Regions from separate parts of the Streptomyces sp. NPDC090127 genome, predicted to be linked through region 2. Evidence: riboswitches for the same ligand, from Rfam matches in the RefSeq annotation. Region 2 holds a riboswitch; the other holds the start of a gene.
The links. A riboswitch is a leader RNA that binds a small molecule or an ion and turns the genes downstream of it on or off. The one in region 2 is predicted to bind cyclic di-AMP.
Positions count from the first base shown of each region.

Region 1: linked by a shared signal. The riboswitch ahead of ACIPPS_RS29880 (transglycosylase family protein) and the one ahead of ACIPPS_RS09625 (peptidoglycan DD-metalloendopeptidase family protein) in region 2 are both predicted to bind cyclic di-AMP.

Region 1 is NZ_JBIVDE010000009.1:286,800-293,822, reverse strand. Features, by position in the region: gene eno (phosphopyruvate hydratase) at 1-1,273, opposite strand, end outside; gene ACIPPS_RS29880 (transglycosylase family protein) at 1,608-2,300, opposite strand; cyclic di-AMP (ydaO/yuaA leader) riboswitch at 2,304-2,477, opposite strand; gene ACIPPS_RS29875 (transglycosylase family protein) at 2,737-3,741, opposite strand; gene ACIPPS_RS29870 (cytochrome P450) at 3,856-5,121, opposite strand; gene ACIPPS_RS29865 (globin domain-containing protein) at 5,220-6,422, shown strand; gene ACIPPS_RS29860 (nucleoside triphosphate pyrophosphohydrolase) at 6,653-7,023, opposite strand, start outside.
Region 2 is NZ_JBIVDE010000002.1:910,291-917,313, reverse strand. Features, by position in the region: gene dxs (1-deoxy-D-xylulose-5-phosphate synthase) at 1-530, shown strand, start outside; gene ACIPPS_RS09645 (aspartate aminotransferase family protein) at 527-1,912, shown strand; gene ACIPPS_RS09640 (helix-turn-helix domain-containing protein) at 1,988-2,674, shown strand; gene ACIPPS_RS09635 (DUF6126 family protein) at 2,695-2,859, shown strand; gene ACIPPS_RS09630 (tyrosine-protein phosphatase) at 2,875-3,687, opposite strand; cyclic di-AMP (ydaO/yuaA leader) riboswitch at 4,077-4,242, shown strand; gene ACIPPS_RS09625 (peptidoglycan DD-metalloendopeptidase family protein) at 4,247-5,209, shown strand; gene ACIPPS_RS09620 (SGNH/GDSL hydrolase family protein) at 5,379-6,191, shown strand; gene ACIPPS_RS09615 (STM4011 family radical SAM protein) at 6,178-7,023, opposite strand, start outside.

The DNA of each region.
Region 1 (7,023 bases), on a different contig from region 2:
GCGGGAAGGCGCTGCGACCGGCGTAGACGGCCGCGTCGTCGAGGATCTCCTCGATGCGCAGGAGCTGGTTGTACTTGGCGACGCGCTCGGAGCGGGCCGGGGCGCCGGTCTTGATCTGGCCGCAGTTGGTGGCGACGGCGAGGTCGGCGATGGTGACGTCCTCGGTCTCGCCGGAGCGGTGGGACATCATGCACTTGAAGCCGTTGCGCTGGGCCAGCTCGACGGCGTCCAGGGTCTCGGTCAGCGAACCGATCTGGTTGACCTTGACCAGCAGGGCGTTGGCGGCGCCGTCCTCGATGCCGCGGGCCAGGCGCTCCGGGTTGGTGACGAACAGGTCGTCGCCGACGATCTGGACCTTGGCGCCCAGCTTGTCGGTGAGGACCTTCCAGCCGTCCCAGTCGTCCTCGAACAGCGGGTCCTCGATGGAGACCAGCGGGTACGCGGCGACGAGCTCCTCGTAGTACTCGGTCATCTCGGCGGCCGAGCGGGACTTGCCCTCGAACGCGTACGAGCCGTCCTTGTAGAACTCGGACGCGGCGACGTCGAGCGCCAGCGCGATGTCCTTGCCCGGGACGTAGCCGGCCTGCTTGATGGCCTCCAGGATGAGGTCGAGCGCCTCACGGTTGGAGTCCAGGTTCGGGGCGAAGCCGCCCTCGTCGCCGAGGCCGGTGGACAGGCCCTTGGTCTTCAGGACGGACTTGAGGGTGTGGTAGACCTCGGTGCCCCAGCGCAGGGCCTCGGAGAAGGACTCCGCGCCGATCGGGGCGATCATGAACTCCTGGATGTCCACGTTGGAGTCGGCGTGCGACCCGCCGTTCAGGATGTTCATCATCGGAACGGGCAGCAGGTGCGCGTTCGGACCGCCGAGGTAGCGGAAGAGCGGGAGGTCGGAGGCCTCGGACGCGGCGTGCGCGACGGCGAGGGAGACGCCGAGGATGGCGTTGGCGCCGAGGGAGGCCTTGTTGTCCGTGGCGTCCAGGTCGAACATGGCCTGGTCGATGAGGCGCTGCTCGGTGGCGTCGTAGCCGACGAGCTCCGGGCCGATCTGCTCGATCACGGCGAGGACGGCCTTCTCGACGCCCTTGCCCAGGTAGCGGTTCTTGTCTCCGTCACGGAGCTCAATGGCCTCGAACGCACCGGTGGAGGCACCGGACGGAACAGCAGCACGGCCGGTGCTGCCGTCGTCGAGGCCGACCTCGACCTCGACCGTGGGGTTGCCTCGGGAGTCCAGGATTTCCCGGGCTACGACGACGTCGATGGACGGCACGAGCATCTCCTTCTGGGATGTGACGCTAGATGTGACGCTTGCGGTGCAGGGTCGCTTCGGCCTTGCGACAAGAGCCTAACCGGCTCCGGGGCTCCAGCCCGCCGGGCGCCCGCCCCCTGGGACGAAAAAGGACCCGAGGGCACGCATTCAGGCCCAAAGGCCCTCAGATCTACTCGACGGTAACCAGGGTCCGGGCCCCGGGGCGGCCCGCGGCGGGGGCCCCGGACGCGCGGAACCCCGGTCCGGAGCGCACGGGGGAAGGGCGCTCCGGACCGGGGTGGTCACCGCGGGAGGGTCGTGGGACTCGCGCGAGCCGCCGGACTCACGCGAGCCGCCGGGCTCACTTCAGGTGAAGCTGCTGGCCCGGGTAGATCAGGTCGGCGTCCTCGACGACGTCCTTGTTGAGCTCGAAGAGCTTCGCCCAGCCGCCCTTGACGTCCTGCGCGGCCGCGATCTTGCTCAGGGTGTCGCCGCCGACGACCTTGTACTCGCCGTCGCCCTTCTTGACCTTCTTGCCGGTCGGGGTGGTGACGGTCTTCTTCGACTCGGTCTTGGGGGCGGTCCGCTGCTCGCTGCGGGTCGTCGGCTGCTCGGCCTGACGCTCCTGCTTCGGGGCGGCCTGCGGGGCGGGCGCCTCCTCGACGGCACCGGTGTTCGGCGAGGCGGAGGAGAGGCCGACGCCGCAGCTCGGCCAGGCACCCTTGCCCTGGCCGGCGAGGACCTTCTCGGCGACCGCGATCTGCTGCGACTTGGAGGCCTGGTCGGCGCTGGCCGCGTAGGCGGTGCCACCGAAGGCGGCCCAGGTGGAGTTCGAGAACTGCAGGCCGCCGTAGTAGCCGTTGCCGGTGTTGATGGACCAGTCGCCGCCGGACTCGCACTGGGCGACCTTGTCCCACTCGGAGACGGTGGCGGCCGAGGCGGTGCCGGCGCCCATCAGCGGGGCGGCGACGGCGACACCGGCGACACCGGCGAGGGCGACGGCGCGGGTGGCCTTGGAGGGACGACGGTGTTTGCCCTTGGCGGAAAACAGCATGGGACTTCTCCTCACCGACGCCTACGAGGTGAGCTGTCGGGTTCGGGCCCTGTGAGTTGCCCGGCCGCGCGACCTTGCGCGCGGCTTCACCCCAAGCCGCTCTCGGCCGTCTGTCTCAACGGCCGGGGGCGGCGCTTACCTTGGGTCCCCCGCTCCTGCCTTCGGCGCATGACGCGACGACTGTTCCCATCGGCCGACGGCAGGATTCGGCGTTTCGGTCGACGGGGCCCGCGGTGGCGAGCGGTGACGACCGTAGACACAGACCCGGGGGAAGTTCAAAGACGTCCATGCGGGACAAAACGCCCCTACTTGCCTCGGGACGAAGGGTATTTACGCAGGTGAGAGGTGACGGAAGCAGAGTTTGCGGACGAGACACGCCAGTTGAGGCGAAGAGACCCTTGTCTCACTTGCGCAGAACCGGACATTCAGCCCCGAACTACCCGCGCCCCGCCGCCGCCCCGTCGGGCTGACCGACCGTGAGATCCAGGCTCTGGCCAGGGAGGATGAGGTCCGGGTCGACACCCACCGTCGTGCGGTTGGCGTCATAGAGGGCGCCCCAGCCGCCCGGCAGCGCGTTCTCCCGAGCGATGGCGGTGAGGTTGTCGCCGGGCTTGACGGTGTATTCGCCGATAGTGTCAGCGATGCCCTTTGCGGGCGGGTTGTCCGAAGTGTCCCCGGTGGGCTGCTTGTCGGCGTCGGCACCCGGTGTCGGCGCGTCGGACGGCGAGGCATGGCGGCCCGCTTCAGGGGCCTTGTCCGTATTGCCCGTCTCTTCCGGGGCTGCTCCGCCCCGGTGCTTGCCGGTGCCGGAGGTGGTCGGCGCCGGCGGCGTGGTGGACGCGTCGGGAGCGGAGGACTCGGGGCCGGATGCCCCGGGGGCGGGCGCCTCGGAGGCGGTCGTGGACGGCGCCGAGGGGGCGGAGGGCGCGGACGAGGTCTCGGACGGCGCGAGGGCCTCGGGCGGGGTGTCGACGGTCGGCAGCCCGACGGTCCGGCTGGACTCCGGGCTCGGGCCGATCGGCTCGCTCGGCCGGAAGGCCGGGCCGGGATCGATGTCGGGCTTGGTGCCGTCGTTGGTCAGACCGGCGATCGGGGCACAGGTCGCCCACTGCGTGTCGCCGGCGGCAAGGGCCCTTTCGGCCACGACGATCTGCTGCCCACGGCTGGCGAGGTCCGCGCTCGGTGCGTAGGCGAGACCGCCGTGCCGCTCCCAGCTCTCCTGGCTGAACTGGAGTCCGCCGTAGAGCCCGTTCCCGAAGTGGGCGCTCCACTGGCCGCCCGACTCGCACTCGGCGACCCGGTCCCAGGTCGCCGCGTCGGCGGCGGAGGCGGAGCCCGCTCCGAGGAGGGGCAGCGCGAGGGCCGATCCCGTCACGCCTGCGGCGACGACGATGGCGGGGGCCTGGCGGGGTCTGCGGTGTCGTCCGTTCCCGGAGCGCATGCGGAGCTGCCTTTCGCGTGACTGCTGAGGTGACGGTGAACGTAGCGGCATTCGAACGTCAGTCACAAGTCGATGCAGCGGAGATCACGTAAAAGTCACAGTCTTGACGGCTCGTCAGTTCGCGTGGGGGTGGGAAAGGGGGGAGAACTCCACCGGAAGCGTGCGCAATCCCCTCATGATGAGCCCGCCGCGCCAGCGCAGCTCGGCAGGATCGGCGCCAAGTCGCAGGTCCGGCAGGCGAGTCAGCAGCGTCGCCAGCGCGATCTGCCCTTCGAGCCGGGCGAGCGGCGCGCCGATGCAGTAGTGGATGCCGTGCCCGTAGCCGAGGTGCTGGTTGTCGCGGCGGGACAGGTCGAGCGTGTCGGGCTCGTGAAAGCGCGCCGGGTCGCGGTCGGCGGCGGCGAGCACGACGAGGACCGGGTCGCCCGCCGGGATCTCCTGGCCGCCGATCGTCAGCGGCTCCATGGCGTACCGCCAGGTCGCCAGCTCCACCGGCCCGTCGTAGCGCAGCAGCTCCTCGACACCGGTCTCCAGCAGGTCCCGTTCCCCGGCGGCGATCGAGGCCTGGAGCCGGGCCCGCTCCTCGGGGTGACGCAGCAGGGCGTACAGCCCGTTGCCGACCAGGTTGACGGTGGTCTCGAAGCCGGCGAAGAGAAGGATGAAGGCCATCGCGGCGGCTTCGTTCTCGGTGAGGTGCTCGCCGTGGTCGGAGGCCTTGATGAGCCCCGAGATCAGGTCGTCGCCGGGGTCGAGCCGCTTGCGGTGGATCAGCTCCGCGAGATAGCCGCGCATCTTCTTGACCGACCGCGCCACCCCGCCACGCGGCCCCCCGCCGTGCCGGATCATCATCCCGGCCCAGTCCCGGAAGTCGTCCTGGTCCTCCTCCGGCACCCCGAGGAGGTCGCAGATCGCGTAGATGGGCAGCGGGAAGGCGAACTCGTGGATGAGGTCGGCCTCCCCCTTCGCCGCGAAGGAGTCGATGAGCCGGTCGGTCAGCTCCTGCACCCGGGGCGCGAACTCGGCGACCCGGCGCGGGGTGAACGCCTTGGAGACGAGCCGGCGCAGCCGGGTGTGGTCGGGTGGGTCGATATTGAGCAGATGGGTCATCAGCTCGGCCTTGCGCTCGCCCGGGATCCCCGTCCTGCCCTTGGCGTGCGCGGACTCGGCGTGGTGCTCCGGGTTCTTCGACAGCCGCTGGTCGGCGAGGGCCTGCCGGGCGTCCGCGTACCGCGTCACCAGCCAGGCCTCGACCCCGCTCGGCAGCGTGGCCCGGTGCACGGGGGCGTGCTCGCGCAGCCAGGCGTAGGCGGGGTACGGGTCGGTCGCGAACTCCCAGGTGAAGAGCTCGGGGGCGGGGGGCTCGGCGGGGGTGGTGCTCACCCTGAGACGGTACAAGGTCGCGGTCGCACCGGCCCGCGGGCCACCTGCCACCCCGGATGTGATCGTCCTGTGAAGAGGCGTGGCCTAGATTCTCCCGCGTGGATGCCCAGTTGCTCAGAAGCACGTTCGCCGTCGTCGAGAGACGGGCCGAACATGCCGTCGCCTTCTTCTACTCCCATCTGTTCTGGCACCACCCGGGCGTCCGCGAGCTCTTCCCCGAGGACCTGCGGGCCCAGCGCGACCGGCTCTTCGCCGCGCTCACCCACGTCGTGACCCGCCTGGAGGACCCCGGGCTCGCGGAGTACCTCGCCCATCTGGGCCGCGACCACCGTAAGTTCCTGGCCACCCCCGCGCTCTACGCGGCCGTCGGCACCAGCCTGACCGCCGCCTTCGCGCACGCCGCCGGGGCCGCCTGGAGCGTCGAGGCCGAGAAGGCGTGGACCGAGGCGTACGGGCACGTCGCCGAGCTCATGCTGCGGGGCGCCGAGCAGGCCGAGGCGGAGGGCGAGCCGCCCTGGTGGGACGCCGTCGTCGTACGGCACGAACGGCTCGACGAGGACCTGGCGGTGCTCACCCTGAAGCCGCGCCGGCCCTTCGCGTACCGGCCGGGGCAGTACGCCGGCGTCAGCTCGCTCCGGGTCCCCCGGGTGTGGCGGACGTACTCCCTGGCGAACGCGGTCCGCGCGGACGGGACGGTGGACCTGCATGTGAGCCGCGTGGCCGGCGGGGCGATGAGCACGGCGCTGGTCGAGGCGGTACGGGAGGGAGAGCCGCTCCGGCTGAGCGCGGCGGGCGGCGCGCTGACCGCCCGGACCGCGCCCGGCGTCCCGCGGACCTACATCGCCGCCGGAACCGGCTGGGCGCCGGTCAAGGCGCTCCTGGAGGAGGTGGCGGAGGGCCCGGAGGGCGTCGAGGCGCGGCTGTTCCTGGTGGCGCGGGCGAAGGAGTACCTCTACGGGAGGCGGGACGCGGAGCGGCTGCGCGAGCGGATACCCGGGCTGAGGATCACGTACATCGCCTCGGCACCGGAGCACCCGCGCGACCAGGCGACGGAGCGGCTGCTCCTGGCGCTGCGGGCCTGCGGCCACTGGGCCTCGCACGACGTCTACCTCGCCGGCCCGCACGCCCTGCTCGCGGAGGCCGTCCCGGCCCTGGAGGACCTCGGCGCACCCCACATCCACCACGACCGCCTACCGGAGCCGGATGCCTCCTTACGTCCGCTCGGCACGGCCGAATGGTTCCTGTCCCGCCCGGACCCCCACTGGCACGACCCGGCGGCCAGAGCGCCGCGGGAGGCTTGAGCGGCTACCGCCCCCGGTCGGTCCCGCAGCCTGACCGCAGTGGCCGACGACCGGCCCACCCGGCCCGGGGCGGGGCCGGAGGCCCAGACCGGAGTGGCGGCCCCGGTCGGTCCTGCGGCCCTGACGAACAACCGGCCGGTGAGCACCCACCCGGCTCGTGACGGGGCCGACTGAGCGGTAACCGGTCCCGACGGCCACCGGCCCCGGTCGGGCCGGCAACCCCGGTCGGGTTACCGCCCCTCGCCGGGGCGCTGGCTCTCCGCCGTGTGGATCGCGTCGCGGTAGGCGCGGGCCGCCGCGCGGAGGGCGGCTTCCGGGTCGGTGCCGGAGGCCTCCGCCTCCGCCGCCAGCGCCAGCAGCTCGTAGCCGATGCCGTCGCCCTTCGGGAGGTCGACGTCCAGGCCCGCCGTGCGGGCGCGGCCCGCCAGCTTCGCGGCGAGCGCCAGGCCGGGCTGGCCGAGCGGCACGCCCTCGGTGACCGAGACGCGCTGCTTCTCGATCGCCTTGGTGCGCAGCCAGTGCGCCTTGACCTCTTCCGGGGTCTCCGCCGTCGCGTCGCCGAAGACGTGCGGGTGGCGGTGGATCAGCTTCTCCACGATCG
Region 2 (7,023 bases):
ACCAGCTGCGCGCCCAGCTGCGCGAGGCCGTCGCCGTCGACGACGCCCCGACCGTGCTGCGCTTCCCCAAGGAGACGGTGGGCCCGGCGGTCGCGGCCGTCGGGCGGATCGGCTCCATGGACGTCCTGCTGGAGCCCGCGGGGCAGGACGCGGACGTGCTCCTCGTCGCCGTCGGGGTCATGGCCGAGGTCTGCCTCCAGGCCGCCGACCTGCTCGCCGGACGCGGCGTCCGCTGCACCGTCGTCGACCCCCGCTGGGTCAAGCCCGTCGACGAGGCCCTCGCCCCGCTCGCCGAGCGGCATCGTCTGGTCGCCGTCGTCGAGGACGGCGTCCGTACCGGCGGTGTCGGCGCGGCGGTGGGTCAGGCCCTGCGCGACGCGGGGGTCGACGTCCCGCTGAGGACCTTCGGCATCCCCGAACAGTTCCTGGCCCACGCCAAGCGCGGCGAGGTGCTCGCCGACCTCGGCCTCACCCCGGTGGAGATCGCCGGGAACATCAGCGCCGCACTGACCCGGAAGAAGGGGCGATGAGCAAGGAGTTCGACCTCTCGGCACTGCTCGCCGAGCGCGGGGCGGAGCGCTACGAGCTGCACAGCCGCTACCTCAACCACCAGCTCCCGCGCATGCTGCACACGATCGGCTTCGACCGGGTCTACGAGCGGGCCGAGGGAGCCCACTTCTGGGACGCCGACGGAGTCGACCACCTCGACATGCTGGCCGGCTTCGGCGTCATGGGCCTCGGCCGGCACCACCCCGTCGTCCGCAAGGCGCTCCACGACGTGCTCGACGCCCAGCTCGCCGACCTCACCCGCTTCGACTGCCAGCCGCTGCCGGGCCTGCTCGCCGAGCGGCTGCTCTCCCACAGCCCCCACCTCGACCGGGTCTTCTTCGGCAACAGCGGTACGGAAGCGGTGGAGACCGCCCTGAAGTTCGCCCGGTACGCCACCGGGAGCCCCAGGATCCTCTACTGCTCCCACGCCTTCCACGGCCTGACCACCGGCTCCCTGTCGGTCAACGGCGAGAAGGGCTTCCGGGACGGCTTCGCCCCGCTGCTGCCCGACACGGCGATCGCGCTGGGCGACCTCGACGCCCTGGAGCGGGAGCTGGGGAAGGGCGATGTGGCCGCGTTCGTCGTGGAGCCGATCCAGGGCAAGGGGGTGCACGAGGCCCCGCCGGGCTTCCTGCGCGCCGCCCAGGAGCTGCTGCACCGGCACGGCGCCCTGCTGATCGCCGACGAGGTGCAGACCGGGCTCGGCAGGACCGGTGACTTCTACGCGTACCAACACGAGGAGGGCGTCGAACCGGACCTGCTCTGTGTCGCCAAGGCGCTCTCCGGCGGATACGTCCCGGTCGGCGCGACGCTCGGCAAGGACTGGATCTTCAAGAAGGTCTACTCGTCCATGGACCGCGTCCTCGTCCACTCCGCCAGCTTCGGTTCGAACGCGCAGGCCATGGCGGCGGGACTCGCCGTGCTCTCGGTGATGGAGAACGAGGGGACGGTGGCGCACGCGCGCCGGATCGGCGAGCTGCTCTCCTCGCGCCTGAAGGAACTCGTACCGCGGTACGAGCTGCTGCACGAGGTCCGCGGCCGCGGGCTGATGATCGGGATCGAGTTCGGCCGCCCCTCGTCGCTGGGGCTGCGCAGCCGGTGGACGATGCTCCAGGCGGCCCGGAAGGGGCTCTTCGCGCAGATGGTCGTCGTGCCGCTGCTCCAACGGCACCGGATCCTGACCCAGGTGTCGGGCGACCATCTGGAGGTGATCAAGCTGATTCCGCCGCTGATCATCGACGAGGCCGACGTGGACCGCTTCGTGACCGCGTTCACGGCGGTGATGGACGACGCCCACGGCGGTGGCGGGCTGATGTGGGACTTCGGGAAGACGCTGGTCAAGCAGGCGGTCGCCCAGCGCTGACAGGGTGGCCCGAGCGTGACTTGCCTCTGGGGCAAGAAATTTGCCTGAGAGGAAAGTTCCTGGCGGAATGGAGCCATGGAGCACCTCCCCGGGGAACCTTCCCCGGACCCTGCCGCACAGGATCCTGCCGTACCGGGTCCCGTCGCACCGGATCCCGCCGGACCTGACCCGGCCGCCGTCCTGCCGGACGTCGCCCCGCAGCTGCGTGGGCTGCGCCGACGGCGCGGGCTGACCCTGGAGGTCGCCGCGCAGCGGGCCGGGCTCTCACCGGCCCATCTCTCCCGGCTCGAGACGGGCCATCGGCAGCCCTCGCTGCCGATGCTGCTCGCCCTGGCCCGCATCTACGGTACGACGGTCTCCGCGCTCCTGGGCGAGGTTCCGGCCGAGCGTGATCCGATCGTCCGGGCCGGCCGGTCCGAGCCCGTCGAGGCCGACGGCTGGACCTACCGCCAGGCAGGGGGGCCCGGCCGGGCCCTGCAGGCGCTCCGTGTGCACGTTCCGTACGCCACCCGCGCCGACATCGTGCGCGTCCATCCCGGCGAGGAGTGGCTGCACGTCCTCGACGGGCAGGTGCGTCTCGCCCTCGGCGACGCCGTCCACGTCCTGGATCCCGGGGACAGCGCGCACTTCGACTCGCTCACCCCGCACCGCATCGGCGCCGCCGGTCGCGGCGGGGCCGAGCTGCTCTTCGTCCACACGCTGATGCAGAGCCCCGTCGCCGAGCTGTGTCTCGGCGACGGCGCCGCTCCGCATCCGCGCTGAGCCCTTCGGAAAGGACCGTCATGTCGGAGAAGTCCGGAAAGCGCGCCCCCGTCACCGGCGAGGAGCGCGAGGCCGGCCAGTTCCCCAAGGGGCTGGTGCTCCGCCTCTTCGCGTACCTCGTGGCGGGGCACCTCTTCGCCGCCTTCCTCTATCTGCTGTTCGCCCTCGGCGGGCAGAACCAGTGACCGCGAGGGGCGCCGTCACGCGTCCTTGACGAGCCGCTCGCGCAGGCGCGCGCGGGTCTCCGCGCTGAGCTTCAGACCGTCCGTGAGGTAGTTCTCGGCCGTCCCCCAGGTCTGCTCCATCGTCTCGAACGCGGCCCGCAGATACTCCACACGCGCGTCGAACAGCGGGCTGATCAGCTCCATCACCTCGGGCGCCATCGCGTCCGCGGAGGTGGAGCTGCGGCGCACCTTGTAACGGCGGTGCGGGTCGTTCGACTTCACGTAGTCGGCCTCGATCGCCTCGCGCTCGACGCCCACCGCGAGCAGCGCGATGGCGATGGAGAGGCCGGCCCGGTCCTTGCCGGCCGCGCAGTGCATGAGGGCGGGGACGCTGTCCTCGGCGAGCGCGTGGAGGATGCGGCTGTGCTCCGCCGTCCGCTCGACGATCATCTTGCGGTACGAATCAGACATTCGGGTCGCGGCCTTGCCGTCGCCGAGGATGGCGCGGAGCTGCTCCAGCTCGCCCGAGCTGACGAGCTTCCAGAACTCCTTGCCGTCGGCCGGGTCGTTGAGCGGAATGTTCACGTTCCGTACGCCGGGCAGTTCGACGTCCGGGCCCTCGATCTTGACGTCGGCCTGATTGCGGAAGTCGAAGATCGTGTGCAGCCCGAGGGTGGTGAGGAACGCGGCGTCGTCCTCCGTGGCGTGCGCGAGGTGGCCGCTGCGGAAGAGGCGGCCGAAGCGCACCGTCCCGCCGTCCACGGTCGGCAGTCCGCCCACGTCCCGGAAGTTGCGTACCCCGGTGAGCTCGGGTTCGGTCGGCGAGATCTGGGGCAGCTGCTGCGTCACGGGTGCTCCTGAAGGTTGGCGGATCGCGATCGGGTCCTGATCGATTCCTGGCGCAATCATCCCGGGTGCCGGGGGGCCTCCGCACCTCTGGGTAGGGGAATGGGCGTTCTGTCCGAATTAGGGCCTTCGATATAACGCGCCCTGGTTGCAGGGGAGATGGGTTTCGCGGCGTGAGCAGCGTCATAGAAGTGACGGACCGTGCCTGATCGCCGGGCGTAATTCCCCTGCCGGAAAAGGAAATCGATCCGCCGTCATCCACGGAGGGTGACCGGAATGCGGAGCGGATATCACGCTCTGGAATGCGAACGGAAAACGGCGGCTTGTTCGGCTCGACCCTGCTCGTCTAGCGTCACCGTCAATCCGGTCGGACCGCCGAATCCTGCCACCGTCCGGAATCCGCACCCATCCCCATCCACGTACGGCAGGAGCGGGGGACCCAGGTAAGTACGCCGCACCGGTCGATCCGGACGGCTCGGGGTGAAGCCGCGTGAGAACGCGGCCGGACATCTCCAGTCCGAACCCGACAGCTCACCTCGTAGGCGACGGAGAGGAATTCGCCATGCCCGCGAAGGGTAAGCACCGCCGTCCCAAGGTCAACCCGATCACGCGTGGATTCGTCGCCGCCGGCACGGGCGGCGCCGTCGTCGCCCTGCCGCTGCTCGGCGCGACCGGAGCCCACGCCGCCGAGAAGGCCGCTCCGACCGTGACGTCCGAGAAGGCCGTCGCCGCCGTCGCCGCCACTCCCGCGAAGGCCCCCGCCGCCGCGAAGCCGAAGACGTACTCCGTCGCCCCCGGCGACTACCTGTCGAAGATCGCCGCCGAGCACCACCTCGCGGGCGGCTGGCAGAAGCTCTACTCCGACAACCGTCAGGTCGTCGGCGAGGACCCGTCGCTGATCCTGCCGGGCATGAAGCTCACCCTCGGCGCCAAGTCGACGGCCAAGGCCGCCCCGAAGGCCGAGGCCCCCAAGGCCGCGCCGAAGACCCCGAAGGCCGCGCCCAAGGCGGAGAAGTCCTCCTCCGACGCGAGCGAGACGCGCAGCTCCCGCTCCTCGGACCGCTCCACGGCCCCCACCGAGAACTCCGGCTCGGCGCAGTCCGCCCCGGCCAAGGCCTCCTCCGGCTGGGTCGCCCCGGTCAGCGGCGGCATCTCGACCCCGTACCGGGCCTCCGGCTCGATGTGGTCCTCCGGCTACCACACCGGTGCGGACTTCATCGCCGCCTCCGGCACCTCGGTCAAGGCCGTCGGCGCGGGCACCGTCCACTCGGCCGGCTGGAGCGGTTCGTACGGCAACGAGGTCGTCATCCAGCACGCCGACGGCACGTACTCCCAGTACGCCCACCTCTCCTCCCTCTCCGTCTCGGCGGGCCAGACCGTGACCGGCGGTCAGCAGATCGGCCTCTCCGGCTCGACCGGCAACTCCAGCGGTCCGCACCTGCACTTCGAGATCCGCACCGGCCCGAGCTACGGCTCGGACATCGACCCGCTGGCCTACCTGCGCCAGCACGGCGTCGGCGTCTGACGCCTTCGCGTTCACCCGCAGCACCCCACAGGGGCCCGGCACTTCCGAGTGCCGGGCCCCTGTGGCGTATTCCGGCTTGGCGGAATCTTGACCGGTGGCGTATCTCACCCGGCGTCAACCCCTCCTTACGGTCGCGTAGGTCACATGCATAAGGGAAAGATGAGCTCCCGTGGCAGACGATTCGAGATCAAGAGACATACGCGCATTCGGGTCGTACGCGGCGATCGGTGACAGCTTCACCGAGGGTGTGGGAGATCCCGGGCCCGACGGGACGTTCGCCGGCTGGGCCGACCGTTTCGCGGTCCTGCTCGCCGACCAATTGCCGGAGCACGACGTATTCCGTTACGCCAACCTGGCCGTCCGGGGCCGGCTCCTCGACCAGATCGTGGCGGAACAGGTCCCCAGGGCCAAGGAGCTCGCTCCCGACCTGGTGACCTTCTGCGCGGGCGGCAACGACATCATTCGCCCCGGCACCGACCCCGACGACGTCGCCGAGCGCTTCGAGCGCGCCGTCGCCGACCTCACCTCGGCCGTCGGCACGGTGATGGTGACCACCGGCTTCGACACCCGCGACGTCCCCGTGCTGCGGCATCTGCGCGGCAAGATCGCCACCTACACCGCCCATGTCCGGGCCATCGCCGACCGCTACGACTGCCCGGTCCTCGACCTCTGGTCGCTCAAGTCCGTGCAGGACAGGCGGGCCTGGGACAACGACCGGCTGCACCTCTCGCCCGAGGGGCACACCCGGGTCGCGCTGCGCGCCGCCCAGGTCCTCGGCATGGACGTGCCGGCCGACCCGGACCAGGTCTGGCCGCCGCTGCCGCCGAGGGGGACCCTGGAGGTCCGCCGCGACGACATCCAGTGGGCCAGGGAGTACCTCGTCCCGTGGATCGGACGGCGGCTGCGCGGCGAGAGCTCGGGCGACCATGTGGCCGCCAAGCGGCCGGACCTGATGCCGCTCGGCGACCTCATGCCCCTCTGACCGCCCGGCCCGGCGCTCCCGCGCGCCCGGCCGGAATCCGCTCCAGGACCCCGCCCGCGAACACGTCGTACAACGGCAGCGTCTCCAGGTGGACGTAGCCGATGTGGCAGTCGCAGGCCGCGAGCGGGCAGGCGCGCGGGCGCAGCGCGGCCCGGTAGGACCCGTCGTACAGGTTGCCCAGCTCGGCCTTGACGAAGTGACAGCGGCGCACGGTCCCGTCACCGTCCACCGAGACCACCGACTCACCGGTCCGGCACGGCAGCCCGGCGGAGCGGTGCGGACGGCGGCTGTACGGGAAGAGGGGGTCGAGGGCCGTCCAGCTCTCGGCCTCCTCGTCGGTGTACGTGTGCCCGTCGGCCGCGTTCACCCAGAGGTAGACCTCGGGCGGGAGGTCCTCGCGCAGGCGCAGCGCGTGCTCCCGGTGCGCGGGCAGACCGACCACCCCGACGCTGAAGCGGACCGACCGGGCCGCCAGCTCGCGGCACTTCGCGAGGAAGCGGTCGTACGGCGTCTGGCCGGGGTGGTACGTGCACCAGAGCGCGAGGGTCTCGGGGTCGGCCTCGGCCAGCCAGTCGGTGCGGCAGCTCAGGTTGGTCTGGATCGCCACCCGCTCGACCTGCGGCAGGTGCGACAGCTCGGTGAGGGTGCGCCGGTACCACGATCGGACCAGCCCCTCGCCCCAGGGGGTGAAGAGGATCCTCAGCCGGTCGCCGGTCTGCGCGGTCACCCAGGCGGCGAAACGCTCCAGCGCGGCGCGGTCGGCCCGCAGCTGTTCGCGGCTGTCACGGCGCTTGGCGAACGGGCAGTAGGGACAGTCGTAGTCGCAGGAGGC